Regions from separate parts of the Rahnella sp. 2050 genome, predicted to be linked through region 2. Evidence: predicted binding sites of a transcription regulator. Region 2 holds the regulator's gene; each other region holds the start of a gene.
What was found. The regulator Fur, encoded in region 2, represses iron uptake genes when iron is present. The targets are predictions, from matches to a motif close to ATAATAATGAGAACNACTATCAA.
Positions count from the first base shown of each region.

Region 1 (7,545 bases), on a different contig from region 2:
GGTTTTTCTTCGGAGTACAGATGCGAAAAAAGCGCCTATAAGGCGCTTTTCTCTGAATTGGTGGGCCGTGCTGGATTCGAACCAGCGACCAATTGATTAAAAGTCAACTGCTCTACCAACTGAGCTAACGGCCCGCAGAAGTGGTGGGCGATGACGGGCTCGAACCGCCGACCCCCTCCGTGTAAAGGAGATGCTCTACCAACTGAGCTAATCGCCCACTTCTGGGTACTTCCCCATGTAAGAAGAAACGTGCTGAGAAATGGTGGGCGATGACGGGCTCGAACCGCCGACCCCCTCCGTGTAAAGGAGATGCTCTACCAACTGAGCTAATCGCCCATTTCTCAATTCTTCTTACTTATCACAACGCGGCACTCTTAAAGAGTGGTGGGCGATGACGGGCTCGAACCGCCGACCCCCTCCGTGTAAAGGAGATGCTCTACCAACTGAGCTAATCGCCCCCGTCGTGATGGAGTCGCATTATAGGGATACTTGAAATTACGTCAACGCTTTTTAAAAACAAAAATGTTCATTCGGCTTATTTTTAGTCAACCTGACGTGTTTCTCGCCCGCGTAGTCGATTCTTTACGCATTCATGGCCTTAAACCACGTGACTGCCCCTGGTTGTGCGTTGAGGAATCAGGGCAGAGTGGTAGAATGTCAGCCACTTTTTGTTAATTGATAGCGACGTTTTTTGGCGTTGCGTGATTAAGGTTGCACCCAGATGAAAATCAAAACCCGTTTTGCCCCAAGCCCGACCGGCTATCTGCACGTCGGTGGCGCCCGTACCGCGCTCTATTCCTGGCTCTTTGCCCGCAACCTTGGCGGTGAGTTTGTGCTGCGTATCGAAGACACCGATCTCGAACGTTCCACTCAGGCAGCTATCGACGCGATTATGGATGGCATGAACTGGCTGAATCTGGACTGGGATGAAGGCCCGTATTTCCAGACCAAGCGTTTTGACCGTTATAACGCGGTGATTGATGAGATGCTGGAAAACGGCACGGCTTATAAATGCTATTGCTCTAAAGAACGTCTGGAAGCGCTGCGTGAAGAACAAATGGCAAATAACGAGAAGCCTCGTTATGACGGCCGCTGCCGCGACAGCCACGAACATCACGCTGCTGATGAGCCGTGTGTGGTGCGTTTTCGTAACCCGCAGGAAGGTTCTGTCATCTTTGACGATCAGATCCGCGGACCGATCGAATTCAGTAATGACGAGCTGGATGATCTGATCATCCGCCGTACCGACGGTTCGCCGACCTATAATTTCTGTGTCGTTGTCGATGACTGGGATATGGAAATCACCCACGTCATCCGTGGCGAAGACCATATCAACAACACGCCGCGTCAGATAAACATCCTGAAAGCGCTGGGCGCGCCGGTACCGGTTTACGCGCACGTTTCTATGATTCTGGGTGACGACGGTAAAAAACTGTCCAAACGCCACGGTGCGGTCGGCGTGATGCAATACCGTGATGACGGTTATCTGCCGGAAGCGCTGCTGAACTATCTGGTGCGTCTGGGCTGGTCTCATGGCGATCAGGAAATTTTCAGCCGCGACGAAATGAAAGCGCTGTTCTCACTGGAAAACGTCAGCAAATCTGCCAGTGCGTTTAACACTGAAAAACTGCAATGGCTGAACCATCACTACATTAACACGATGGATCCGCATTACGTGGCGACCCATCTGCTGTGGCATGTTGAGCAGGCGGGTATCGAAACCCGTAATGGTCCGCAGCTGTTTGAAATCGTGACCCTGTTGGGCGAACGTTGCAAGACGCTGAAAGAGATGGCGGAGTCCTGCCGTTACTTCTACGAAGATTTTGCAGAGTTTGATGCCGATGCGGCGAAGAAACACTTACGCCCGGTTGCACGTCAGCCGCTGGAAGTGGTTCGCGCCAAACTGGCTGCTATCACTGACTGGACCGCTGAAAACATTCACCATGCGATTCAGGGCACGGCGGATGAGCTGGAAGTAGGGATGGGTAAAGTTGGTATGCCACTGCGCGTTGCGGTAACGGGCGCAGGCCAGTCACCGGGTGTTGACGTCACCGTTCACGCTATCGGCCAGAGCCGTGTGCTGGCGCGTATCGATATGGCGTTAGCCTTTATTGCTGAGCGCGAAACACAAGCACAGTAATGGCGGTTAAATAGCGATAAAAAAGCCAGCGCGGGAAACCGGCTGGCTTTTTCTTTTCGTAAAACCCGGGTGTGAAAAACGTCTTAATTAACGTTGTTCAGTTGCCGGTGTTTCAATGGTCGGGCGGTAGGCCAGGAAATACATCAGGCCAACAAAGCCCGCACCACCTACGGCGTTACCGAGGAACACGGCCACGAAGTTAGGCAGGTATTCTGACCAGCTCAGCGCACCGGCAAAGATTGCCGCAGGCACGATGAACATATTTGCTACCACGTGCTGGAAGCCGATGGCCACGAACGCCATAACCGGGAACCACATGCCGATCACTTTGCCGCCAACTTCTTTGCTGGCGAAGGCCAGCCAGATTGCCAGACACACCAGCCAGTTACAGCCGATACCGGAAATGAACGCATGCATGAAGTCTGCGTTGACCTTCGCGGTGGCGGTTGCCACCGTTTTGCTCAGGAAAGCGCCTTCCGTCAGCCCCAGAACGTGGCCGAAGAAATAGGCCACTGCCAGGCTGCCCAGCAGGTTAGCGACAGTGACCCAGAACCAGTTACGCAGCACCGCGTAAAGGCTGATCTGACGCGCGAACCAGGCGATAGGTAGGGTCATCATATTACCGGTCAGCAGTTCTCCCCCTGCTAACACGGTCAGAATGATGCCTACCGGGAAGACGGCAGCGCCAAGCAAGTTACTGAATGAACCCCAGGATGCAGGTAATGTCCCTATTACATGCAGATCCAGAAGGAAACCGGTGGCGATGAATGCGCCAGCCAGAAAGCCCAAAATTAACAAATTCAACACGGTGGCGCGGCTTTTATTAACGCCCGCTGTGACGGCGATGGATGCGATTTCTTTAGGTGAATACAAGGACATGGGAGTGCTCGAATGGTGTAAGTTATGATTATTGCGCGAGAAGTCTATTCTGAGATTTATCTCAAAACAAGGCGATTATCATAGTCTGCTAACATTTCATTAATCATTCGGACATAGATGTTAAGGAAATGCGTAAGCAGATCAGAAAGCTAGGAAGAATGCGGGCTGGCGGACAAATTGTAAAACAAAGCGTCTGTCTGAAAATTTCCCTGATGGCAGAGGATTTTTCCCTGTGGAATGGGGGATTTGGCGGCTTTTTCAGCGCTTGAATTGAGAAACGGATTTAGCCGTTGACAGGGGTAGCGACGTTTCATATTATGCGCCCCGTTCACCCGTTTTTACGGGCATGAATTGGGGGTATAGCTCAGCTGGGAGAGCGCTTGCATGGCATGCAAGAGGTCAGCGGTTCGATCCCGCTTATCTCCACCAACTTCCTTTCCAGAGTAAGTTGGCTGTTTCCTTCCCAGGGAAACAAAAAAGTAAATGTGTACGACCTCGTGTGGGGGTATAGCTCAGCTGGGAGAGCGCTTGCATGGCATGCAAGAGGTCAGCGGTTCGATCCCGCTTATCTCCACCAAATATTAAAGAAACCCGCTTCGGCGGGTTTTTTGCTTTTGGCGCTTTGTCATTTCTCCTGCCTGTTTTACTGCGCTGAATCGCAGACATAAAAAAAGGCGCCGGAGCGCCTTTCTCGTCGTTCTGTATTTGCTTACTTACGCCAGTACCAGACCCGCGATAGAAGCAGACAACACGCTGACCAGCGTTGAGCCGTACAGCAGTTTCAGGCCGAAGCGTGAAACCACGTTGCCCTGATGTTCGTTCAGGCCTTTGATAGCGCCGGCAACGATACCGATGGAAGAGAAGTTTGCGAAAGACACCAGGAACACGGACAAGATGCCCACGCCGCGTGGTGAAAGTTCGGTTGCTACTTTCTGCAGATCCAACATCGCAACGAATTCATTGGAAACCAGTTTGGTTGCCATGATGCTGCCTACCTGCAAGGCTTCGTGACTTGGCACGCCCATCATCCACGCGAATGGATAGAAGACATAACCCAGCACGCCCTGGAAGGTGATACCGAATACCACGTCGAACAACGCATTCAGGCATGAAATCAGTGCGATGAAACCAATCAACATGGCTGCAACGATGATAGCCACTTTGAAGCCTGCCAGGATGTATTCACCCAGCATTTCAAAGAAGCTCTGACCCTGGTGCGTATTACCGATTTGCAGGTCTTCTTCTGAATCAACCTTATAAGGGTTGATCAACGACAGTACGATGAAGGTACTGAACATGTTGAGCACCAGCGCAGCAACAACAAAGCGCGGTTCCAGCATGGTCATGTACGCACCCACAATCGACATAGAAACCGTCGACATTGCTGTGGCAGCCATGGTGTACATACGTTTTTCAGACATTTTGCTCAGAATATCTTTATACGCGATAAAGTTTTCTGACTGACCCAAAATCAGGGAGCTGATGGCGTTGAAAGATTCCAGTTTTCCCATGCCATTAATTTTCGACAGAACCGTACCGATAATACGGATGACGAAAGGCAGTACACGAATGTGTTGTAAAATACCGATCAACGCAGAAATAAACACGATCGGACACAAGACTTTCAAGAAGAAGAACGCTAATCCTTTATCGCTCATGCCTCCAAATACGAAGCCGGTCCCTTCCGCAGCGAATCCTAATAATTTCTCAAACAAGTCTGAGAAGCCTTTCACAAAACCTAAACCAACAGAAGAATTCAGGAAGAAGTAGGCTAACAAGACTTCGATGACCAACAGCTGAACGATGAAGCGTAAACGGATATTTTTCCGGTCACGGCTCACCAGTAAAGCGAGTGCAGCGACAACGGCCAACGCTAATACAAAGTGCAATATTCGGGACATGGGTGCTCCAAATTAGAGGCAGGCTATATTTCGACGGTCATTTTATGTAACGCGTACATTTAAAACGTGAAGTCGATTGCAAATATAGAAATTACAGACACGAATTGCAACAAATCGCGGCCCATCACACAAAAAATCAAGATGTTAATAAAACTAAGCACAATTAGCATTCCTGTGCTAGTTTTATCATGTGCCGTAATGCGTTCTGAATCTGGCCCGTTAATGTCTGTTTTAGGAAAGTGCGCTGCGTCTGGCTTTCTGAAGCCGGGTGAGCGAATCACCCCCTCAGTTATTACCTTCTCGCTTACTGCTGCTGCCTATCAGAGTAATCACTCAGATCATTCCAAATGCACTTGATAATCATTATCAATTAGATATCATTGATGTAAGCGTAATAATTGTAAGGGTTAACTAACTATGCTGAACAGCCGGGCCGAATCTGCAGGCCGCGCGTCCAGAAAGATGAAGCTTTCACTGATGGGACCGGCCTTTATCGCCGCCATTGGTTATATCGATCCGGGCAACTTTGCGACGAATATTCAGGCCGGTGCTTCTTATGGCTATCAGTTGCTGTGGGTGGTGGTATGGGCCAACGTCATGGCGATGTTGATCCAGTTGTTGTCTGCCAAACTCGGTATCGCGACCGGCAAAAACCTGGCCGAACATATCCGCGATCGTTTCCCGCGTCCGGCCGTCTGGGCTTACTGGGTGCAGGCGGAGATTATCGCAATGGCCACCGATCTGGCCGAATTTATTGGCGCCGCCATTGGCTTCAAATTGCTTCTCGGGGTTTCCCTGTTACAGGGCGCAGTACTTACCGGGATTGCCACCTTTATTATCCTTGGGCTGCAAAAACGCGGGCAAAAGCCGCTGGAACTGGTGATCGCCGGTTTACTGTTGTTTGTTGCTGCGGCTTATATTGTTGAATTGTTCTTCTCGCAGCCAAGCATGCTGGCGCTGGGCAAAGGCATGTTAATCCCCGCACTGCCAACCGCCGATTCGGTGTATCTGGCCGCGGGTGTGCTCGGCGCGACCATTATGCCGCATGTCATTTATCTGCACTCTTCGCTGACTCAGCGGGGCGGCAAGGCGTCCAAAGCGCAGCGTTATTCAGCCACCAAGCTGGATGTCGGTATTGCCATGACTATCGCCGGTTTTGTGAATCTGGCGATGATGGCGACGGCTGCGGCGGCATTCCATTTCAGCGGACACAGCGGGATCAGTGAGCTGGATGAAGCCTATCTGACGCTGCAACCGTTGCTCGGCCACGCTGCCGCGACCACCTTCGGTCTGAGTCTGGTGGCAGCCGGTTTATCTTCTACAGTTGTCGGCACGCTGGCCGGACAGGTAGTGATGCAGGGGTTCGTGAAATTCTACATTCCGCTGTGGGTTCGCCGTACGGTGACCATGATGCCGTCTTTTATTGTGATCCTGATGGGATTAGATGCCACACGTATTTTGGTGATGAGCCAGGTATTGCTGAGCTTCGGGATTGCGCTGGCATTGCTGCCGTTGCTGGCTTTTACCGGTAACCGCAGCCTGATGGGCGAGATGGTGAATACTAAAACCGTGCAGTGGGCGGGGCGGGTCATCGTGCTGATCGTCGTCAGCCTTAACCTTTATCTGCTGACAGGTATGTTGAAATAACGCCTTCGCCAGCAACAGGTAATAAAAAACGGGACAGTTTGCGCTGTCCCGTTTTTGTTTTATTCCGTTGATTAATGGCGGTGATCGCCATGCCCGCCCCTGCGATCATCATGGCCGTGACCCCGATCCGGCCCGCGGCGGTGATCATAATGCGGACGTCCGTGGTCGCTGTGATGATAACGCGGTGGCGGCATCGGACGACGTGGAGGATGGCGTTCGTTCCACCAGCCATGATCGCGCCAGCGATAACCATCCCAGTAATAGCCACGCGGGCTGCGTGCACCATAGTGGTGACCACGGTAACCATTCCACCAGCCTGGGTTACGCCAGTCATAGCCGTCCCAGTAATAACCCCGCCTGTCGCGATCACCGATATTGATAGAAAGGCCCGGCGTATTCAGGCTGAAGCTGCTGGCCTGCACGGTGGGTACCGCCGCAGGGAGCAGGGTAAAGAACAATGTGGCAAAAAGTACCGGCTTTAACATGAGTGGCCCCAGATTCCTTATAATTTATGCTGACAGTTATAAGGGGAAGAGGGCACCGGTACTATTGCTTACAATCCTGTTTTGAATGATTTACGCGCCTTAACGGTTTACTTACGAATCCTCCATAAAGGCGCGTTTTTTATACCGCAGGGTAATCGCTTACACTAAAATCCCTTCGATCGCCGCCAGTTCTTCTGTGCTGAAATGACGGTGAGAGACCATGCCCACGGCATCGTCGATCTGGCTGGTTTTACTGGCACCAATCAGGACGGACGTCACGCGGTCGCCGCGCAGAACCCACGCCAGCGCCATCTGCGACAGCTTCTGACCGCGTGCCTGCGCAATATCATTCAGCTTACGCACTTTTGCCAGCTTCTCTTCCGTCAGCTGATCTGCTGTCAGGAACTTACTGCCGCTGGCTGCGCGGGAATCTTCAGGAATGCCCGCCAGATAACGGTCAGTCAGCACGCCGCCTGCCAGTGGCGAGAAGGCG
Region 1 covers NZ_JBEPKE010000001.1:1,367,942-1,375,486, reverse strand. The annotation lists tRNA gene ABIC79_RS06080 (tRNA-Lys) at 59-134, opposite strand; tRNA gene ABIC79_RS06075 (tRNA-Val) at 142-217, opposite strand; tRNA gene ABIC79_RS06070 (tRNA-Val) at 261-336, opposite strand; tRNA gene ABIC79_RS06065 (tRNA-Val) at 383-458, opposite strand; gene gltX (glutamate--tRNA ligase) at 722-2,140, shown strand; gene ABIC79_RS06055 (formate/nitrite transporter family protein) at 2,228-3,019, opposite strand; tRNA gene ABIC79_RS06050 (tRNA-Ala) at 3,373-3,448, shown strand; tRNA gene ABIC79_RS06045 (tRNA-Ala) at 3,521-3,596, shown strand; gene ABIC79_RS06040 (NupC/NupG family nucleoside CNT transporter) at 3,733-4,920, opposite strand; gene ABIC79_RS06035 (Nramp family divalent metal transporter) at 5,338-6,567, shown strand; gene ABIC79_RS06030 (DUF2502 domain-containing protein) at 6,639-7,052, opposite strand; gene mgrA (L-glyceraldehyde 3-phosphate reductase) at 7,212-7,545, opposite strand, start outside.
Region 1: the regulator Fur is predicted to act here: its motif matches at 5,268-5,290, upstream of ABIC79_RS06035 (Nramp family divalent metal transporter).

Region 2 (7,545 bases):
CGGGAAACCGATTCGCTGATAAGCTGCTCGATTTCTTTCGCCGCCTGCGCACTGCGTTGTGCAAGATTGCGCACTTCGCTGGCAACCACTGCAAAACCGCGCCCCTGCTCGCCCGCACGTGCCGCTTCGACGGCAGCATTCAGCGCCAGAATGTTGGTCTGGAAAGCGATGCTGTTAATCACAGAAGTGATTTCAGCAATTTTCTTCGAGCTGCCGGAGATATCTTTCATGGTGCTGACCACGTCTGCCACGATGTTGCCGCCCTTCTGCGCGGTGGTGGAAGCCTCCATCACCAGCTGGCTGGCGTGATGCGCGTTATCGGCATTGTGTTTAACGGTAGCCGTCAGTTCTTCCATGCTGGCAGCGGTTTCTTCCAGCGCCGACGCCTGTTCTTCCGTACGGGAAGACAAATCGTTGTTCCCGGCTGAAATTTCTGACGCGCCCTGATAGATGTGATTGGTGCAGTTGCGGATGGTCTGAACGGTATTGACCAGGCTCAACTGCATCTCGTTCAGCAACGGAATCAGCTTACCGGCGCAGTTTTTACCGAATTCTTCCAGATAAAACGTCAGATCGCCGCTGGCGATCACCGCGAAGTGACCGCGGATTTTATCCAGCGGCTTCACCAGCGCCATCACCAGATAACGGTCAGTCAGCAATAAAATCACCAGCCCGATACCAAATGCCGTCAGCAGAATCACTTTGCTAAATGACGTCAGATGGGTGGATTGCCGTTGTGCCGCATCAAAATCGACAGCGATCTGACCGCTGACTTTCTCCATCGATGAGCCAAAGCTGCGGCTCAGTGCAGGTACGGTGGAATTGGCTAGCTGGTTATAGGACTCCGTATTTTTGCTGCGGGCTGCGTCGAACAATGGCGTGACGCCCTGCGTGATCAGATTTTCCCAACTGGTGATTAATTCCTGCACGGAGGAATCTTCCAGCCCCGGATGCGGTGCCGCTTTAAAACTGGCCAGAGCCTGCGTCAGCCCGCTGAGTGATTGTTTGGCGGTATCAAAAATTTCCGGACCTTTTGACGGATCGGCCTGAAGCTGTGCCACGGCGCGGCTCAGGCGCGTCACGGTACGAAAATACTGATCATTTCCTTTATTGATCAGCGCCATATTGTTGACCAGCTCGGTACTATTTTTGGTATTTTGGGTCAGTGTGTCCAGTGAGGTGACGGTGTAAAGGGAAACACCTGCCCACATGACGCAAAAGATGCCAAGAATGGTTAATAAAGCGGCCCTGATGGTGATATTTTTTAAAAACTGCACGATATGCCTCTCTCGAAACATGTCTGTTTCTGGCCTGAGGATTGACGGGGATGCGGAGAATCAAGACAGGTAACCAGCAGGCAAGTGCCCCAGGACATGTTTGAACACCTCTCCGGGCATCGATTTCTTTATTATGTTGAGATTGCTCCCGAATCATCTATCGGCGGAATGTTCTCGAAATTTAGTATTGTGACGACTTATTTCTCAAACTTGCTTTTGACCTCATTAACCCTGAGGTTAATTCGCCGCAGGTGAAAGCACACAAAGGCGATAACACTTAAAAATATTGCCCGATAAACTTATTTCCCAGTTAAGAAGGCGAGCAGAAGCATATTCTCCGCCGCACGAGTTTGCTATCATCTGCATTATTATTGCCTGCGTTGCAGAGCACTTCATTGAGAACAAGAGGTTAGGTAATCTTATGGCCGTTGTAGGTATCTTCTTTGGATCCGATACAGGTAACACCGAAAACATCGCAAAAATGATCCAGAAGCAATTGGGTAAAGATGTTGCAGAGGTGCATGACATTGCGAAGAGCAGCAAAGAGGATCTGGAAAAATTCGATATTTTGCTTATCGGCATTCCAACCTGGTATTACGGTGAAGCGCAGTGTGACTGGGACGACTTTTTCCCAACGCTGGAAGAGATAGATTTCGAAGGTAAGCTGGTGGCACTGTTTGGTTGCGGTGACCAGGAAGACTACGCCGAATATTTCTGCGATGCGCTGGGCACCGTGCGCGATATCATTGAGCCACGCGGCGCAGTGATTGTCGGACATTGGCCTACCGAAGGTTACCACTTTGAAGCATCTAAAGGCCTGGCGGATGATAAGCACTTCATAGGACTGGCAATTGACGAAGATCGTCAGCCCGAACTGACCAGCGAACGTGTTGATGCCTGGGTGAAACAGATCACAGAAGAACTTAGCCTTTCTGAAATTATTGGCTAAAAACCCTGTTGGCCCTGAGGATTTATTCTACAATTGAAGGGCCAAACTATTACTGAAATTAACAATTTAACTGCTACAAAATTGTAACTTTCGGTCGTATCAAGGTACACTGAGTTCCTCTGTTTTTTCTATTGATCAAGTCGTTGCATTACAAATGTGACCGGCAATTTGTGATCTTTATTAACAGGCTGTCGTTGACGAGAATTGGCACATTGCGTTAAACGAAGAGACTAAACGAATAATTTTGTGCCGCCGATGCCACAGGCTGCATGCCTCAACTTGATTAGCACATAGTAACAGGACTGAATCCGCATGACTGACAACAACACCGCACTGAAGAAAGCCGGCTTAAAAGTCACGCTTCCGCGCCTCAAAATCCTGGAAGTGCTGCAAGCGCCGGAAGGTCATCACGTTAGTGCGGAAGATCTTTACAAGCAACTGATTGATATGGGTGAAGAAATTGGCCTGGCGACGGTTTACCGCGTTCTGAACCAGTTTGACGACGCCGGTATTGTCACCCGTCATAACTTCGAAGGCGGCAAGTCCGTATTCGAACTGACCCAGCAACATCACCACGACCACCTGATCTGTCTGGATTGCGGTCGTGTGATCGAATTCCGTGACGAATATATTGAAGGTCGTCAGCGTGAGATTGCTAAGAAACACGGTATCAAGCTCACCAACCACAGCCTGTATCTGTACGGCCACTGTGAAGCAGGCGATTGCCGCGAAGATGACTCTTTGCACAACGATAAACCTGCGCAGTAATCTGCACAGGCTTTGACTAAATTAACCGCTGAAAAGCGGTTTTTTTATGTCTGATATCGACGCAGATTGAGCCCGGATAGCAGGCATAAAAAACCCCGGCAAGCCGGGGTATGTTTCGCTGCTGAGATTCACGGCTTAGGTGAATTGTTCGTTTTTATTTCCTGCCAGATTTTCCCGCAATCAGCAGCATATGCCTGACCGTCGCCAGTTTTACGCGCCGTCAGACATCGCTGATAATCCACCACGCGCACCGTCTCCTGTTCTGCAAATTGCTGGTGGGCTTTTTCCTGTTTCAGTTTATTCAGTAACACCTCGCAGGATGCCAGTTTGTCCGGATTGCCTTCTGACGTATTGATACAGGCACGGTAATCTTCCCGCGTTTGGGATATTTGTGCCTGATCGGCGGTGGGTGCACAACCGGCCAGCAAAACAGCCGAAACCATGATCATCAGTAATTTATTCATCGACATAGCGACCTCAGAAAATAGTAAATGGAGCGATAACGATGAATTTCACGTCTTTTTCATCCTGGAAAATGTTGCCGTAACCGCCGCCCCAGCTCGGTATGTCCGAATGGTTGTCGTACTGGGTGTAATGCAGTTTGAACAACGTCCCTTTGGCGCGCCCTTCCTGAATGGTGTACAGCGCATCCAGGCTCCATGCGCTTTCTTTCAGACGCTGGCTCTGGTCATAAGCGGCGTTGGTGCTCGGTTTGGCATCCCACGCATAGACGTACGAACCACCGACCGCGAACCCCGGCAGGTCCCATTTCGCCAGATCATAAAGCACGCCGGCATACACGGCTTTTTCACCATTGGCGTTGAAGTCCGAGCGGTTGTCCCACCACACATCAAGACGGCCGTTTGAGGAAGAATAAGTCGGGGTCATGCGCTGCAGGAAGTAGCCCTGATTCCCTTCCGCTTTCACCATCGTCCCTTCCAGACGCCAGTTAAACTGCCCGGTGGTATAGCCAAAGGTCAGTGCCTGCAACCATGCCAGACCGTCATACAGACTGTTCGGATCATTCTTGTCACTGATGCGGTCTTCTGCACCATAGAACTGATAGCTGGTGGTCAGCGGATTGCCCAGCAGATCCATTTTGTACGAGGCTTTAGCAAAGTACTGATCGACATAACTTTCAGCCTGGCCAAATGCGCCTTCCAGTACGAAGTCATTTTTAAAATCATATTTCGCACCGAGCGAATGAATATAAGAAACGCCGGTTTTCTTGTCATTCTGGCGGAAATCATCCATTTCCAGATGCCACGGCGATTTATATTCATCAGCCCACATATAGGAGAAACTCAGTTCACCCGGGTCACCGAAATCGTGTTTATAACCGGCTTCCGCACCGCGATACGTACCCGGCATAAAGCTCCAGTGCGGTGCGATCAGCGTCTGTCCGGTAGGCTGAATATACCCTGCGTGCCCCCAGAATCCGCCGTATTTGAATTTACCGGCTGCCTTATAAAGACTGACCCCACTTTTATCCCCGGAGTAATCTTCGTCGTAGGCGCGGTTGCTGTTGGAAAAGGCGATTTCGTTGGGATGGCCGCTCTCGCTGCTCTCGGCCATTTCAATCGCCGTAAAGGCTGCGATATCAATACCAAACATGTCCCAGGCATAGCCGGAAGAAAAATCGAGGTTCAGGTTAGCGGTAGAATGCGAAAGGTTGGTTGTATAGTCTTTGTAGTGGTCACTCGCCGGATCCATGTCCTTGCGGTCACGTTCACGCTGCCAGTAGTACACACCGCCGGTCAGTGTGGAATCATCAATAAAACCGGCTGCTTTGGTCTCTTGTGAAAACATCATTCCGCCACCCAGTAAGGTGCCGGCGAGAGAATACATGGCAGGTTTCAGGTAAGCCGATCCCTTGCCCCTGTTACGGTGCTTGTGCATAGAGATTCCTCATGTTGACTAAAAAAACGAGCAAAACCCAAACGGGTATAAAAAGCGGTCGCCAGAGGCGTAACCGGTTAAATCAACATCAAGAGTATTTTTCGCGACGCGAATTATCAATGAGTAATTAATCATTAATTATCGAAATATGACAAAGTGCACATAAAGATGAAAAAGCATTACAGAGGTATGCAGGAAAGGATTAAAGCAATGGACTATAATAATATATAATTAAAACATACGATTAAACAAAATCATCTTACAGTTTAAACGTTTCAGCAATATGAACGGCTGTGGCACAACGTTTTAAAAGTAAGCATAGGAAATACATTAATTCGCGACGAAAAACAAAAGGCATCTCTGACAAGAATAACAGGCGAAAAAAAACGCAGCCTGAACTGCGTTTTTATTACCTCATACTGAGGGCTTACGCGACGGGTTTGCTTTCCCAGGTATCACGCAGGCCAACGGTACGGTTAAACACCAGATGTTCAGCACTTGAGTAGCGGTTGTCGGCACAGAAGTAACCTTCACGCTCAAACTGCAGGCTGATTTCAGCCTGTGCAGCCACCAGTGATGGCTCCACGAAACCGTGGGAAATCACCAGGGAATCCGGGTTGATGGTGGTCAGGAAGTCTTCCGCCTGGCCCGGGTTTGCGACGCTGAACAGACGGTCATACAGGCGGAACTCAGCCGGTTTGCCTTCAGACGCGGACACCCAGTGGATCACGCCTTTCACCTTGCGGCCATCGGCAGGATCTTTGCTCAGCGTGTCGATATCGTAAGAACAGAAGATAGTGGTGATATTCCCTTCCTCGTCTTTCTCGATACGTTCTGCTTTGATCACATACGCATTACGCAGGCGCACTTCTTTGCCCAACACCAGACGCTTGTACTGCTTGTTGGCTTCTTCGCGGAAATCAGCCTGATCGATGTAAATCTCACGGGTAAACGGCACTTCGCGGGTGCCCATTTCCGGTTTGCCCGGATGATTCGGCATCTTCACCATCTGCACATCATCACCGGTAAAGTTTTCAATGATCACTTTAACCGGATTGATAACCGCCATGGCGCGCGGTGCGTTCTCGTTGAGATCGTCACGGATGCAAGATTCCAGCGCCATCATTTCGACGTTGTTATCCTGCTTGGTAACGCCGATACGACGGCAGAATTCACGGATAGACGCCGCGGTATAGCCCCGGCGACGCAGACCTGAAACGGTCGGCATGCGCGGGTCATCCCAGCCTTCAACAATCTTCTCGGTCACCAGCAGGTTCAGCTTGCGCTTGGACATGATGGAGTATTCGAGATTCAGACGGGAGAATTCGTACTGACGCGGGTGGCATGGAATAGAAATATTATCCAGAACCCAGTCGTACAGACGACGGTTATCCTGGAATTCCAGCGTACACAGCGAATGGGTGATCCCTTCCAGCGCATCGGAAATGCAGTGGGTGAAATCGTACATCGGATAGATGCACCATTTTTTACCGGTCTGGTGATGTTCTGCGAATTTAATACGGTACAGAACCGGATCACGCATCACAAAGAATGGCGAGGCCATATCGATTTTTGCACGCAGACACGCAGCGCCTTCGGCGAACTCACCGTTACGCATTTTTTCAAATAACGCAATGTTCTCTTCCACGGTGCGATCGCGGTACGGGCTGTTTTTACCCGGCGACGTCAGGGAGCCGCGATATTCACGGATCTGGTCAGGAGACAGTTCATCAACATACGCCAGACCTTTGTTGATCAGTTCAAGCGCATAAGCATGCAGTTGATCAAAATAGTCCGAGGAGTAATGAATATCGCCGCTCCAGTCGAAACCTAACCACTGGACGTCGCGTTTGATTGACTCAACGAATTCGATGTCTTCTTTTGCCGGGTTGGTATCGTCAAAACGCAGATTACACTGGCCCTGATAGTCTTGCGCGATGCCGAAATTCAGGCAGATAGATTTTGCATGACCGATGTGCAGATAACCATTAGGCTCAGGTGGGAAACGGGTGTGAACGGTATTGTGTTTCCCGGTCGCCAGATCTTCATCAATAATCTGACGGATAAAATTTGTTGGGCGGGCTTCAGCCTCACTCATTGTGCAATTCCTCTACGCAACATTGACTCTACGGATAACCGCTTATGTTCCAACAAGCCACGCCGGGAAACAACCGTTAGTTGCATTAAATCGTGGTTATCTCTGCTGCCTCTGTCCTCAGACAATAAAAAGCGGGAAGAGATCGCTCTCTTCCCGCTGTCACTACGTCGACCTGTTACGTCATCCGCAGGGTTATTTGCCCTGGATATCGAACAGTTTCGTTTGACCGGCAACCACTGAACCGCTGGCCAGTGACGTCACACCGGTATAATCATCAATATTGCTGACGACTACCGGGCTGATCATTGAGCGCGCATTGGCATTCAGATAATCCAGATCCAGTTCCAGTACAGGCTGACCGGCAGTGACTGTTGTCCCTTCTTCAACCAGGCGGGTAAAGCCCTGGCCGTTCAGTGCAACAGTATCAATCCCCATATGCACCACGATTTCAGCACCGGAAGTCGTTTCCAGGCAGAACGCATGATTGGTATTGAAGATTTTCACCACCGTGCCCGCAGCCGGCGACACAACGATTTTATCGGTAGGACGGATGG
Region 2 covers NZ_JBEPKE010000002.1:1,083,368-1,090,912, reverse strand. The annotation lists gene ABIC79_RS12300 (methyl-accepting chemotaxis protein) at 1-1,277, opposite strand, end outside; gene fldA (flavodoxin FldA) at 1,699-2,226, shown strand; gene fur (ferric iron uptake transcriptional regulator) at 2,539-2,994, shown strand; gene chiQ (ChiQ/YbfN family lipoprotein) at 3,123-3,458, opposite strand; gene chiP (chitoporin ChiP) at 3,472-4,842, opposite strand; gene glnS (glutamine--tRNA ligase) at 5,321-6,991, opposite strand; gene nagE (N-acetylglucosamine-specific PTS transporter subunit IIBC) at 7,184-7,545, opposite strand, start outside.

Region 3 (7,545 bases), on a different contig from region 2:
GATCAAAGCGGGTGAACGTGCCCAGAAACGCGGTGGTGGTTTGCGCGCCGGTGAGCGTCAGCCGGATACGTAAGGTGCCTGGGGTAATAGCGTTCGTCAGCGGGAAACGCCCGCCGACACTTTTGCCGAACTGCTGCTGCATGTACGCCGCCAGTTGCTGTTTTTGCTCCGCCGTGACGTCATCAAACTGGGCATCCTTGCCCTGATAAATCACCACCGGATCGAGGATCGCGCGGCTGTATTTATTCCAGTCCGTCGGGGTGTTGTAGCTGTATGCGATATGGCCTGAATCGTCCTGGGTATCAGGTTTCATTTGTGGAGAAGAGGTGACCCCGGTGTAGGGCACAGGCTGGGTACTCGCGCACCCGGTGAGAAAACCCAAAGAAATCAAAGCCGCCAGAGAATAGCCGTGAACGGATGCAGACATTTTTCCTACCTTTTTAAGAATCGTCGCGGGACGTCGGTTTCGGTTTATTTCAAAACCGTACGGTACGGTTCATTTATGGGGTAATAAAATTCCCATGTCAAGAAAATGTACAGGTGGGTTTAGTTTTGAGGGGAAGGTCACAAGGCGTAAAAAAGGCGTCATGTTTGCACATGACGCCTTTGATGTTGTCCGTTCGGGCGTTATCGGTTAGAAATCGACGTTCACGCCCAACTGGAAGCTGCGACCCGGCATCACAGCCAGCGCTTTGTTGTACTCATCCTGATTGGTGGTTTCGGTCAGGGTGCGGCTGCTCAGGTAATCCCAGTATTTGCGGTCGGTGATGTTATAAACGCCACCGCTGAGTTTCACGTTCTTCGCGACTTTCCAGTAGGCCGTTGCATCCACCATACCGTAGCCCGGCACATTCATGTATTCGGTGGTGGAACCCGTGATTGGCGTCCCGGCATTGGTGTAGCTCTGGCGGCTGGTCGCTTCGGCTTTTTTACCTTTCACGAAGGTGGCGGTCAGGGCGGTGCCGTAGATGCCGGATGGCGCATCCCATGCCACGCCAGCCACAAACTTCATTGGCGGCACGCTGTCGAGGTCAACATATTTGTCGCCATCGTAGCTGGATTTCGATTCACCCTTGGCATAACCCAGTGCGAAGGTGGTGCTCAGGCCATCAACGCTGCTGAACCAGGTACCGTAGTTAATTTTGGTACTCAGATCGCCACCGTAGATAAAGGCTTCATCGCGGTTTTCTGCCTGATAAATCGTATAAATATTGGAGGGCACGTTGGTGAACATACCCGGGCTGCCCGCGCGGGTGTAACGGGTGTTAGCAATGAAGTTTTTGTAGGTGTTATAGAAGAGGGAAGTCTTGAAGGTCACGCCTTCCGTGGCTTCGCCTTTCATGCCCCATTCAAAGTTATTGCTGGTTTCGGTTTTCAGATTAGTGTTACCGATCAGCGCGTACTGACCACGTCCTGCATAGTTAGAACCGAGGTTCCAGGAGCCGTAAAGCTGGCTGGCATCCGGGAACTGGGCACCGCGCTGGTACTGCAGGTAAGTCATCAGCTTAGGGGTGATGTCATAGGTGAAGGCCAGTGATGGCAGGGCCTGTGTATCGGAGTTGGCTTTACCGTACAGGGTGGAAACCTGATCTTCAGAAACAATGCTGTTGGACAAGTCTGACAGGTTTTCTGCCTTGGTATTCTGATACGCGACACGCACCGCAGGCACGACAGAGAAGTTATGGCCGTCGAGGTCAAACTTGATGGTGTCTTGCAGGAAGCCGCCGAGGATATACGTCCGGCTGTTAGCTTCCGGCTGCATGATAGTCGTGAAAGCACTTTGATCCGGGCTTTCGCGGAACGGACGTTCAGTGTTGGACACGCGGCCGTTGATACCGGCACTCAGCTCATGGCGACCCAGCGTTTTTAGCCAGCTGGTCTCCGCGCCGTAGGTGTTCACGTCATAGTTTGAGTAGACGTTCATCATCTGCTTACTTTCGTTTGGCAGATAGGTGTTGTCGTGTGCCTGGGTGTACTGGTAATACACTTTCGAGACGATGGCATCCACGTAATCGTTGAATGGCGTCCATTCATCTTTCAGGCTCGCGCCCCAGCGGCGGGTGTTACTTTGCTGTTGTGCGGTACCCAGAATCGCGCTGCCAGCATTGTTCCAGGTATCGTAATGGGTGTGGTTCACTTTCTCGTAGTAATCGAGGGTGCCGGTGATTTTATGCGCATCATTCGGCTGCCAGATGACCGACGTCATAATGGCGTCAGAGTGCCAGTTGGCCGGATACGCATCGAGCGTATCGCTGTTGTTGCTGGTTTCCTGGCCGTCGCGGCGGCTGATGGCGATCAGGCCCCGCAGGGTTTCGTCACCGGCGGCAGCGGTGATGCCGTTGTGCCAGGAACGATCCGAAGAATCATAATCAGACTGGTAACCGAAATAGACTTCCTTGCCCGGACGCAGGTAATCGTCGGCAGATTTTGGCAGGAAGGAAACGGCACCACCGATGGAGGTGTTGGCGCGATCGGCTGATGTGGCGCCGGATTCAATATCCACCTGACCGTAAATATACGGGTCGATGTAATCGCGGCCAATACCAAAGGTGTTCAGGCCCGCACGGCTGACGTAGCTGCGCCCGGTAGCGTTTGGCTGCGGAATACCGTCGACGTCAATACCGACGCGGTTGCTTTCCAGGCCACGGATGTTATAGCCGGTATAACCGCTGCGGTCGAAGCCGCTTTTGCCATTGCCGGAGCCGCCACTCGCGCCGGTCGCGGTGATCAGCGGCTCATAACGCATGATAGTGCCGAAATCATTACCGCCTTTTCGCTGCATTTCTGCCGCCGTGATGGTGGTTTTCGAGCCTGGTTTTTTATCCGGCATCGTTTCGGTGACAGTCATGACTTCTTCATTGTTCTGCGCCAGATCCTGCGCGGTACGCACCGCCGGTTTTTTTTTGATGGCTTCAGAAGATTGCGTATTGCTTGCTGTGAGATCGGTATTGTCTTTAACGGCTTCCGCTGCATTTACGTTAAAGGTGGTGGTGAGAATCGTCCCCATGAAAATGACGTTTTTCACCAAACCCTGCTGTGTAAAGGATTTGAACATTTGTTATAAGTCCTGGACTAATTTTTTTAAGTTCTGCTCGCATTTACTGCCTTTCGACAAATCAGACGCGCTGGTCATCTGCATGCAATTCTTCCGTGAAAAGGCCATTGTCCTTATAAAATATGGGTTTATTTAACATCCGCACCCATTTCGGCTTTGTGAGAATGATAATGATACTGATAATTGTTATCAACAAAATGATAAAAAAAATGTAGTTCTTAACGAAATCTTTGCAATTCGTCTTTCGAAACGGGTCAGGGGGGCGCGGCTTTACAAGCCGGAAAGGCATGGTTAGAGTGGGTACAAATAGAAACTGTACCGTACAGTTAAGGAGTGAAAATGAAGGTACGTACTGAGGCCAGAAGGGATGCCATTGTGGATGCCGCGGCGGAATTATTTCAGGAGTGCGGCTACGAGCGTGCTTCGATGAATGAGCTTGCCCGGCGGCTTGGCGGATCAAAAGCCACACTTTACAATTACTTTCCCTCCAAAGAATCGCTGCTGGTGGCGGTGGTTAAAGCCTACGCCACCGGGCATCTTTCCGATGCCGTTGACGGGCTTTCCGCCCCCTTGCCTGATCTGCCGCTTGAAACAGTGCTGACCCGTTTTGGTGAAAGAATGTTGCTGGTGCTGACCAACGACGGTACCGCGCTGGCGGTATACCGGATGGTGATTGCCGAAGCCGGGCGTTCTGACATCGGTATGTTGTTTCACGATGCCGGTCCGGGTGAAGCCATCGAATCACTGGCGGCATTTTTAGCGCTGGCGATGCAAAAAGGGCAACTCGGCAATGCTGATGCCGATTTGCGCGCGCGCCAGTTTCTGGCGCTGGTGACGGCGCAAACCAATATGCGTTTGTACCAGAGCGACCCTGCGCCACTGGACGTCATCGAGATCAAGCAACTGGTGAAAAACGCCGTCGAGATGTTCCTGTACGGCGCCGTGCGCTAGCCATTCTTCCTCCTGCCACTGCAATCCGAAGCCATCCACCGTGATGGCTTTTTTGTTTTTCCTTACACTTTCCGGGATTGCGGAAAACATGACTAAGATATATCTTTCTGTAAACCTTATCGCAAAAGAGAGAACGTGATGGCACAACATCGCACTGAAACCCCTGCCGCAAATCTGCCGGTTCGTGTCAAAAATGAACTGGTTTTCCGTCATATCACGGTAAAAAGCAGTGAAACGATTTCCGGCTGTTTTAAACGCATTGTATTAAACGGCGACGAGCTGAGCGGGTTTACGTCACGCGGCTTCGATGACCACATCAAACTGTTTTTCCCGGCGAATCCGGGGGATGTCATTACACCACCCACCGCCACCGAAGAAGGGATTGTGTGGGGCGAAGGGCCGCGTCCGCTGAACCGCGAATACACGCCGCTGCATTACGATGCACAGACCAACGAACTGACGCTGGATTTCTATATTCACGACGGGGGTGTCGCCAGCGAATGGGCGGCTGATGCGAAGCCGGGCGATAAACTGATCATCGGCGGGCCACGTGGTTCACTGATCATCCCGACCACCTATAAATGGCAGTTGTATGTCTGCGATGAAACCGGTCTTCCGGCGGTGAAACGCCGTCTGCGTGAGCTGAAACAGGCGGCGTCTGACGCCAAAATCACCGTGCTGGTGAAAGTGAAAGACGTGAGTTGCGTCAGCTATTTAGATGATGAACAAGACTTCAACATCGAATGGATTGTCAGCGATGAGCACAACGGTTATCAGGAAGATGACGCGGCGGTTAAAAAACTGAAAAGCCTGCCGCTGCCAGAAAGCGATTACTACATCTGGGTCACCGGTGAAGGGAAATTCGCCAAAGGGCTGAATGATTATTTCGTGGAAACCCGTGGATTGGATGCGAACCTGGTGCGTTGTGTGGCCTATTGGCATAATAAATAACGATGATGAATCATAAACACCGCCGCGAAAGAATGTTCGAAACGGGGGATATCCGCCTGCTGATGCTGCATTTTTTGCAGCGGCGTCCCGCCCACGGTTATGAACTGATCAAGGCCATCGAAGAATTATCCAAAGGTGAATACACGCCGAGCGCCAGTATCATTTATCCGAACCTGACCTTTTTAGAAGAACAGGGGTTGATTTCGGCCAGCCAGGAAGAGGGCGGTAAGAAGCAATATGCGATTACACCGGAAGGTTCGCAATCGCTGGCTGAACAGGGAGAACTGCTCGGCTCAGTGACGGAAAAACTGCATTCGCTGGCGATTTTATCCAACAATCGCAGCATTCCTGAAATGCAGCGCGCGATAAACAATATCCGCATGGCGCTTAACCTGCGGCTGGCGAAAGGCCCCATCGGACAGGAGACACTGTATAAAATCACCGATGCGTTAGACCGGGCGACAAAAGAAATCGAGCGCAGTTAGCCGTACCTCAGAAAGCAAAAAGCCTCCGGATGGAGGCTTTACTGTCCCGGTATTGTCACTTCTCTTCCGGCCACGGGGTCAGTATTTCATAACCATCTTTCGTCACCGCAATCATATGTTCCCATTGTGCGGACAACGAATGATCTTTAGTCACCACGGTCCAGCCATCGGGCAGGACTTTGTTTTGTTTTTTACCGGCATTGAGCATCGGTTCGATGGTAAATAACATGCCTTCCTGCAATAACAGCCCGTGACCTTGCTCGCCATAATGCAGCACCTGCGGATCTTCGTGATAGCCCATGCCGATGCCGTGGCCGCAATACTCTTCCACAATGGAAAACCCTTCGCGTTTCGCGACAGTGGCAATCGCATGGCCGACGTCGCCGAGCGTTGCGCCGGGACGTACCACTGCAATACCGGCCATCATTGCTTCATAGGTGGTATCCACCAGACGGCGCGCCATAATGCCGGGTTCACCGGCGTAATACATACGGCTGGTATCGCCGTACCAGCCGTCTTTGATCAGCGCCACGTCGATGTTAACAATATCGCCTTTTTTCAGCGCCTTATCGGAAGGAATGCCGTGACAAATCACGTGGTTGACGGAGGTGCAGGTGGTTTTCTGATAGCCGTGATAACCGATATTGGCCGGGATCGCCTGCAATTCGTTGACGATAAAATCGTGGCAGATGCGGTCCAGTTCGTTAGTCGTAACGCCTGGCACTACGTACGGCGTGATCATATGCAACACGCGCGCCGCCAGTTTACCGGCGATACGGGCTTTATCGATGCCTTCCGGCGTTTTGATCATGCGGTTATTGTTGACGAAATACCTGCTGTCTAAACCATTATTCATTGCTTGCCTTCCTGTGTGTGCCACCCACGTTTAACAGCGTGCGGATACTTCCGGTGTTTTCTTCAGATTCCATGCTGCACTGCACCAGCAATTGCGAAATCTGGCTGTGCGTCATATCAGGATGGGTTTCCATCAGCATGCCAATCTTCATCCAGTGCTCGGCCTGTGCGTTCATCGAACGCGTATAAGCCATGCTGGCAATACGCAAATTCTCGTGCATCAGTTCTGAAATCTTAATGATACCCATGGGCTTGCCTCGGTAGTATACGAATCATATATGTTTTATATACTACGCAAAGCGAAAACGAAACTCAACCAGCGTGTTTCATGACACCTTTCGGAAAATGGCGTATATTGTGTTGATTTTTCAAGCTCTTATCCCAAATTTTAAATCCAAAAGGTTCACATGAAATCTACAAGTAAGTTACTTATCGGCCTTGTCTGTGTCATGGCGCTTTCTGGCTGCGCGCGTACCGAGCCGGTAACGACGCCGCATACCACGCTGGCAACCCATAATTCAGAAAGTCAGATCAGAACCGCTATTATCGACGCAGGGCAAAAACGTGGCTGGATAATGACGGATGGCGCACCGGGCGTGATTAACGGTCATCTGAATAACCGTGAACACAAAGCAGATATCCGTATTACCTATGACACCCGCGGCTACACCATTAATTATGTCGGCAGCACCAATCTGCTGGCCGGGAAAGGCGAGATTCACCGCAGTTACAACCATTGGGTGAATAATCTCGACAATGATATTCAGATTCGCCTGGCGTCCAGTGCCACAAAATAATTAAGTGTTAAGGGGCGGGTTATTGGCTCTTAACAGAAAGTAAAACGCCTCCGCTGAACAGACGGAGGCGTTTTCGCTATATGGCCGGGTTTAGTGGCGCTTACTGGCCCGAGGACTCTTTTTTCATCGCGTCTTTGGACATGGAATCTTTCGACATGCTGTCTTTCTTCATGTGATCTTTCGACATGCAGTCTTTGCCCATACTGTCTTTCGCCATGGTGTCTTTGCTCATGCTGTCTTTTTTCATGCAGTCTTTTGACATATGGCCCATGGTGTCTTTCTTCGCCATTGCGTCAGCGGCATAGGTGGTGCTCACTGCGCCCATCATCAGGCAAGCAGACATCATCATTATGGTTAACTTTTTCATGGTAAATCCTTCTCTATAGGTTTGATGTACAAAGGGTGTTGTGGAGAGTGTTCAGCTTCCGCCGAACCAGTTGTAGCCCTGATC
Region 3 covers NZ_JBEPKE010000003.1:263,047-270,591, reverse strand. The annotation lists gene ABIC79_RS14810 (DUF3313 domain-containing protein) at 1-427, opposite strand, end outside; gene ABIC79_RS14805 (TonB-dependent receptor domain-containing protein) at 635-3,007, opposite strand; gene ABIC79_RS14800 (TetR/AcrR family transcriptional regulator) at 3,395-4,006, shown strand; gene ABIC79_RS14795 (siderophore-interacting protein) at 4,145-4,957, shown strand; gene ABIC79_RS14790 (PadR family transcriptional regulator) at 4,960-5,442, shown strand; gene map (type I methionyl aminopeptidase) at 5,498-6,298, opposite strand; gene ABIC79_RS14780 (ParD-like family protein) at 6,291-6,545, opposite strand; gene ABIC79_RS14775 (hypothetical protein) at 6,705-7,094, shown strand; gene ABIC79_RS14770 (pentapeptide MXKDX repeat protein) at 7,195-7,461, opposite strand; gene ABIC79_RS14765 (molybdopterin-dependent oxidoreductase) at 7,513-7,545, opposite strand, start outside.
Region 3: the regulator Fur is predicted to act here: its motif matches at 3,226-3,248, upstream of ABIC79_RS14805 (TonB-dependent receptor domain-containing protein).

Region 4 (7,545 bases), on a different contig from region 2:
CCGGATGCTGCTTCAGCCCCGGATAGAACACGGTGTCTACCGCGCTGTGGCCGTCGAGGAATTCCGCCACCGCCTGTGCGCTCAGCGAACTGGCTTCGACGCGCAGCGGCAGAGTTTTCAGGCCGCGGATCAGCAAACTGGCTTCGAACGGGCTCAGGTTGCCGCCGAACTGCTTCAGACTCAGGGTGCGGATTGGCGTGATTAATGCCGCCGAACCGGCCACTACGCCACCGGTCGCATCGCCGTGGCCGCTGATGTATTTGGTCGCGGAATGCAGAACGATATCAATGCCCAGTTCCAGCGGGCGCGTCAGGTACGGTGTGGCAAAGGTATTATCCGCCACACTGACTGCACCGGCGGCTTTCGACAGACGGGCGACTTCAGCCAGATCGGCGATATCCAGTCCCGGGTTAGCCGGGGTTTCCACCAGCACCACTTTGGTGTTTTTTGTGAATGCCGCTTCCAGTTCGCTCACATGGGTAACGTGAACCGGTTTGATGCCATAACGTGGCAGCAGGTTACGCACCACGCCTTCAGTGCCGCCATACAGCGTGCCGATATGAATGATTTCATCGCCGGGAACCAGCAGGGCAAACAACGTGGCGCTGATCGCTGCCATGCCACTTGCGCAGGCAACGGCGGTTTCTGCGCCTTCAAGCGCCGCCAGTTTCTGTTCAAAAACGGCCACCGTCGGATTGGCGAAACGGCTGTAAATATAACCCGGTTCTTCACCACTGAAACGGCGTGCGCCGCTGTCAAAATCCGGGTATGAAAATGCCGATGCGGCGGTGATAGGTGTCGCAATCGCGCCGGTCAGGGCATCGGGCTGCTGTCCGCCATGAACGGCGAGCGTACGCATCCCTAAAGAACGTGAAGTGTTCAGTTTTTTCATCTTGGAATCCTGTCGATAGTAGGCGGAAATTATATCAACACTGGAGAAAGGTAGCTTTTTCAGCTTAAGAACATTTTCGGCGCAAACTCATTAGCCTGGTTATAAAGACTATAGCGTGCGCCGGCGTCAATAAAGAGGGGTCAGGCTTCAATATCTTGCGGGAAGGTTTGCGACCAGGCTTCGAAACCGCCGTCAACGCTGTAGACCGATTCGAAACCCTGAGAAATCAGAAATTGCGCGGCACCGCGGCTGCTGATGCCGTGATAGCACATCACCAGTACCGGTGTTTTGGCATCGGCCTGCTGGATAAACGCAGGCAGGCTGTCGTTGCTCAGGTGATAAGCGCCAGGTGCATGTGCTGCGCCGAAGCTTTGCGGGTCACGAATATCGACCATCACGGCTTCGCCTGAGGTCAGGCGGGAATGTGCTTGTTCAACGCTGATTGCTTCAAATTGTTCCATTCTGGTCTTGCCTCATAAAAGGTTATGCCGCCATTCTACCCAATAATTGCACAACTAAGACCAGACGAAATACAGGGATAAAGGCTAAACCAGGATCACCTGCACGCCTTTCTGACGTAATTGCCCGATGATTTCATCATTCGCTTCTTTGCCGGTGATCAGCACATCGATTTGTTCGGTGCGGCTGAACAGCATGCCCGCGCGCTGGCCGATTTTGCTGCTGTCGACCAGTACCGCCAAATTCCCAACATAATTCAACATCTTCTGCTCGGCCATCGCGGTCAGCATATCGGTTTTGTACAGGCCATCGGCGGTCAGCCCCGCGCCGCTGGTGAACATCCAGTGCCCGGCATACAGGCTGGCATCGCCGTCTTGTGGTGCCAGCGTAATTGACTGACTTTTATTGTACTGACCGCCCATGATCACCACGCTGTCGTGCTCCTGTTCAATCAGATAATTGGCCAGCGGCAGATAATTGGTAATGACCTGAATATCTTTTCCGCACATTTCACGGCCGAGCAGAAACGCCGTCGAACCGCAGTTAATCACCACGCTTTCACCCGGCTGGCACAGTTCGGATGCCGCTTTGGCGATACGCATTTTCTCGTTGAGATTGTGCGTCTGATGGATATTCAGCGGTGTCCAGTTCTGGCGTGGCTGATTCACGGCTTCAGCGCCATTGCGCACTTTCCGCAATTTGCCCAGTTCGTTGAGCTTGGTGATGTCACGACGCGCCGTAGCGGGTGAAATATCAAACTGATCAATCACATCAGCGACGGAAATCTGCCCCTGACGTTGCAGCAGATCGAGAATAGCATTGTGGCGTTGTGGCTCAGTCATGGTGGCTCCGCAGGTAAATAGGTGATTACCGCGTGATTATAAACGAGCAGTAATGGCAATTACATGGTTTATAAAAAAGCGGAGTCTGTTGCCTCCGCCTGTTCATAACATACTTTATAAGAAAGACTTGAATGGCAGATCAGTCTCGGTAGTAAAGCAGTCGTCAAAGCCACGCGGATAGTGATACTCGAAGTTATCCTTATCATCCGGATACGTGAATTTACCGCCGACCTGCCAGATAAACGGCTTGAAGCCGTATTTCAGGCGATCTTTTTTCATCTCCCACAGCACGCGGATTTCCTGCGGATCGGCCTGGAAATTCGACCAGATATCATGGTGGAACGGAATAACGACTTTGGTGTTGAGGGATTCCGCCATGCGCAGCATATCGACGCTGGTCATTTTGTCGGTCACACCACGCGGGTTTTCGCCATAAGAGCCGAGCGCCACGTCTATCTGATATTCGTTACCGTGTTTGGCGTAGTAGTTGGAATAGTGCGAATCGCCGCTGTGATACAGGTTACCGCCCGGCGTTTTGAACAAATAATTCACCGCGCGCTGATCCATCATATCCGGCAATACCCCTGCGGCTTTCTGGTCTGCGGGCAGGGTGATCAGCACCGTGCGGTCGAAAGAATCCAGTGCGTGAATTTCCACGTCTTTGATCCTCACCACTTTGCCCGGCGTCATCACGATGCAACGACTGGCGGGCACGCCCCAGCTCATCCACAAATCCACACAGGTTTGCGGGCCGATAAAGGGCACGTCAGCAGCACAGTTTTGCATGACCGCGGCGGCCACGTTCACATCGATATGATCGTTATGATCGTGGGTGGATAACACCGCGTCGATCTCCCTGATCGCAAAGGGATCGAGCACAAACGGTGTGGTGCGCAGATTTGGCTGGAGCTTCTTTACACCGGCCATGCGCTGCATCTGGTGGCCGGTTTTCATCAGCGGGCTGCTGTGATTTTGCTTGCCGACGCCACACCAGAAATCGACACAAATATTCGCGCCGCCCTCAGACTTCAGCCAGATCCCTGTACAGCCCAGCCACCACATGGCAAAAGTGCCCGGCGCGACCTTTTCCTGCTCGATCTCTTCGTTTAACCAGGTGCCCCATTCCGGGAAAGTGCTGAGGATCCAGGATTCGCGGCTGATCGTTTCTACTTTGCTCATAGTATTCCCTCATCTGAGTTGGCTTTGAAATAGAGTCACAATAAATCATTTAGTGATTATATATGATTTGTTTGTGAGAACTTATCATCGAAAATTCATAATGACAATGATTATAAACGAGCGATTTTTAGCATTAAGCAGGGGGTGACAAAGGAGGATGGGAGGATTTCAGGCGGTTTTCACATGCCTTTTTTTGTAGTATATGGCTGATATTTATCATAAAAACAGAGTGATTTAGTTTGTTAGCTCATTCTGCCGATGACGATATCTTGCGAGACTGCTCACAAATAATCATTGCGAATCTTTATTTGATTCGATGTGAGCATTAGAGTGCGTTTGTCCCTCACTTTTTAGCGCAGCGGTTATGTTCAAGTGCGTTGAAGAGATCAAACAAGGTCAGACGGAGAGTCTTATGGAATTCCTCTACACCATCTTCACCGTATTTTTTAATCAGGTAATGACTAACGCGCCGTTGCTGCTGGGTATTGTGACCATGCTCGGTTACATCCTGCTCAGGAAGAGCGCGACGGTGATTATCAAGGGCACCATCAAAACCATTATCGGCTTTATGTTACTGCAGGCGGGGTCCGGCATTCTGACCGGTACCTTCAAACCGGTGGTGGCAAAACTTTCAGAAGTGTATGGCATTAACGGTGCAATATCAGATACCTATGCCTCAATGATGGCCACGGTGGAGCGCATGGGCGAGGCCTATAGCTGGGTCGGTTACGCGGTGCTGATCGCCCTGGCGCTGAATATCCTGATGGTGGTATTCCGCCGCATTACCGGCATTCGCACCATCATGCTCACCGGCCACATCATGTTCCAGCAGGCGGGGCTGATTGCGGTGTTCTTCTTCATCATGGGCTATCCGATGTGGACCACCATCTGGTCAACCGCAATTCTGGTGTCGCTGTACTGGGGCATTACCTCGAACATGATGTACAAACCGACGCAGGCCGTGACCGAAAACAGCGGCTTCTCGATTGGTCACCAGCAGCAATTTGCCTCGTGGATCGCTTATAAAATCGCGCCGTATCTCGGGAAGAAAGAAGACAGTGTTGAAGATCTCAAACTGCCGGGCTGGCTGAATATTTTCCATGACAATATCGTGTCTACCGCCATCGTGATGACCGTGTTCTTCGGCATCATTCTGTGTTCCTTCGGCCTCGACACCCTGCAGCAAATGGCCGGAAAAACCCACTGGACGATTTACATCCTGCAAACCGGTCTGATGTTTGCAGTGGCGATTTTCATCATTATTCAGGGCGTGCGTATGTTCGTTGCTGAACTGACCGAAGCCTTTAACGGCATCTCCCAACGCCTGATCCCCGGTGCCGTGCTGGCCATCGACTGCGCGGCTATTTACAGCTTTGCGCCGAACGCCGTGGTCTGGGGCTTTATGTGGGGCACCATCGGCCAGCTGATTGCTGTCGCCATTCTGTTTGGCATGGGCTCTTCCATCATGATCATCCCCGGCTTTATCCCGATGTTCTTCTCTAACGCCACCATCGGCGTGTTTGCCAATCACTTCGGCGGCTGGCGCGCGGCGCTGAAAATCTGTCTGGTGATGGGGATGATCGAAATCTTCGGCTGCGTCTGGGCCATCAAACTCACCGGCCTGAGCGCCTGGATGGGCATGGCAGACTGGTCGATTCTGGCACCGCCAATGATGCAGGGCTTCTTCAGCATCGGTATGGCCTTTATAGGCGTCATTGGGGTGATTGTGCTGCTCTACATGTTCTTCGCGGGTCGCGCATTGCGGGCCGAAGAAGATGCTGAAAAACAGGCGCTTAATCAGTCCGTTTCTCACTAATGACTGTTCACTAATGACTTCTCACAAATAACTTCTCACAAAATAAAGAGGTTCCCATGACAGTACGAATTCTGGCGGTATGCGGTTGCGGGCAAGGCAGTTCGATGATCATGAAGATGAAAATCGGCCAGTTTCTGACGCAGGAAGGCGTGGATCACACCATGAATAGCTGCGCGGTGGGGGAATACAAATCCGAGCTGAGCGGGGCTGACATTATTGTCGCCTCCACGCACGTGGCGGATGAAATCACCGTCAGCGGCAACAAATACGTGGTCGGCGTGCGCAACATGCTGTCGGCGGCGGACTTCGGTCCGAAAGTGATGGAAGTGATTAACGCGCACTTTTCCGCAGACCTGAAAAAGTAAGGAGCGATGTATGAAACTGCGAGATTCGCTGGCTGAAAACAACTCGATTCGCCTCAACGCAGAAGCAGAAACCTGGCAGGGCGCAGTGAAAATTGGCGTCGATATGCTGGTGGAAGCCGGAGTGGTAGAGCCGCGTTATTACCAGGCGATTCTGGACGGCGTCGAACGTTTCGGGCCGTATTTCGTGATCGCGCCCGGGCTTGCCATGCCGCATGGCCGTCCGGAAGAAGGTGTGCTGAAAACCGGTTTTGCGCTGGTGACGCTGAAAAAACCGCTGGTGTTCAATCATGAAGATAACGATCCGGTGGACATTCTCATCACGCTGGCGGCGGTGGATGCCAATGCGCATCAGGAAATCGGCATCATGCAGGTGGTGAACCTGTTTGATGATGAAGCCAATTTTGACCGCCTGCGTGCCTGCACTACGGCGCAACAGGTGCTGGATCTGATCGACCTGACCTCCGCCACGGCGGTTCACTAATTCGTTAGCAGAGAAGGAATATATTATGTCTCATTCATTACCGATGTTGCAGGTGGCGCTGGATAACCAGTCGATGGACGACGCTTACAAAACCACGCGTCTGATCGCCAGCGAAGTCGACATTATCGAAGTTGGCACTATTTTATGTGTCGCAGAAGGTGTGCGCGCGGTGCGTGACCTCAAGGCGCTGTATCCGGAAAAAATTGTGCTGGCCGATGCCAAAATCGCCGATGCCGGAAAAATCCTCTCGCGCATGTGTTTCGAAGCCCATGCTGACTGGGTGACGGTGATTTGCTGTGCCGACATCAACACCACCAAAGGTGCGCTGGAAGTGGCGAAAGAATTTAACGGCGACGTGCAGATTGAGCTGACCGGTTACTGGACGTGGGAACAGGCGCAGGAATGGCACGACGCAGGCATCGGGCAGGTGGTTTATCACCGCAGCCGCGACGCGCAGGCCGCCGGGGTGGCGTGGAGCGATGCCGATATCTCGGCGATTAAACGCCTTTCCGCCATGGGCTTTAAAGTGACCATTACCGGCGGACTGGCGCTGGAAGATTTGCCGCTATTTAAAGACATTCCGGTGCACGTCTTTATCGCCGGACGTAGTATCCGCGACGCCAAAGATCCGGTTGACGCAGCACGTCAGTTCAAAAAATCCATTCGCCAGCTCTGGGGCTAAGGAACACCGAATGATGCATAAAGCCGTTCCACTCGGTATCTATGAAAAAGCCCTGCCTGCGGGCGAAGACTGGCTGATGCGCCTGACACTGGCGAAAGAGCTGGGCTTCGATTTCGTTGAAATGTCGGTGGATGAAACCGACAACCGGCTGGCGCGGCTGGACTGGTCACGCGAGCAACGTTTGCAGGTAGTTGATGCAATATCACGCACCGGCATCCGCATTCCGTCCATGTGCCTGAGCGCACACCGGCGGTTCCCGCTTGGTGCAGAAGATGATGAAACCCGCAATCAGGGTCTGGAAATCATGCGCAAGGCCATCGTGCTGGCGCAGGATCTCGGCATTCGCGTGATCCAGCTTGCCGGTTATGACGTGTATTACCAGCAGGCCAATGAAAATACCCGCGAGCGTTTTCGCGATGGCTTGCAGGAGTCCGTCGAAATGGCCAGTCGTGCGCAGGTCACGCTGGCGATGGAAATCATGGATTACCCGCTGATGAATTCGATCAGCAAAGCGCTGGGTTACAGTCATTACCTGAACAATCCGTGGTTCCAGCTTTATCCGGATATCGGCAATTTATCGGCATGGGATAACGACGTGCAGATGGAACTGGCAAGCGGCGCAGGGCATATCGTCGCTGTGCATGTTAAAGACACACAGCCCGGCGTATTCAAAAACGTCCCCTTTGGCAACGGCGTGGTGGAGTTCGAGCGTTGCTTTGCCACGCTGCAAAAAAGCGGTTATCGCGGGCCGTACCTGATCGAAATGTGGAGCGAAACCGCCGCCGATCCGATGCAGGAAGTGCGCAACGCCCGCGCCTGGGTGGTCGAT
Region 4 covers NZ_JBEPKE010000004.1:285,688-293,232, forward strand. The annotation lists gene ABIC79_RS17360 (trans-sulfuration enzyme family protein) at 1-892, opposite strand, end outside; gene glpE (thiosulfate sulfurtransferase GlpE) at 1,033-1,353, opposite strand; gene ulaR (HTH-type transcriptional regulator UlaR) at 1,438-2,193, opposite strand; gene ulaG (L-ascorbate 6-phosphate lactonase) at 2,308-3,372, opposite strand; gene ulaA (PTS ascorbate transporter subunit IIC) at 3,785-5,188, shown strand; gene ulaB (PTS ascorbate transporter subunit IIB) at 5,245-5,553, shown strand; gene ulaC (PTS ascorbate transporter subunit IIA) at 5,564-6,034, shown strand; gene ABIC79_RS17395 (3-keto-L-gulonate-6-phosphate decarboxylase UlaD) at 6,060-6,716, shown strand; gene ABIC79_RS17400 (L-ribulose-5-phosphate 3-epimerase) at 6,727-7,545, shown strand, end outside.
Region 4: the regulator Fur is predicted to act here: its motif matches at 3,467-3,489, upstream of ulaG (L-ascorbate 6-phosphate lactonase).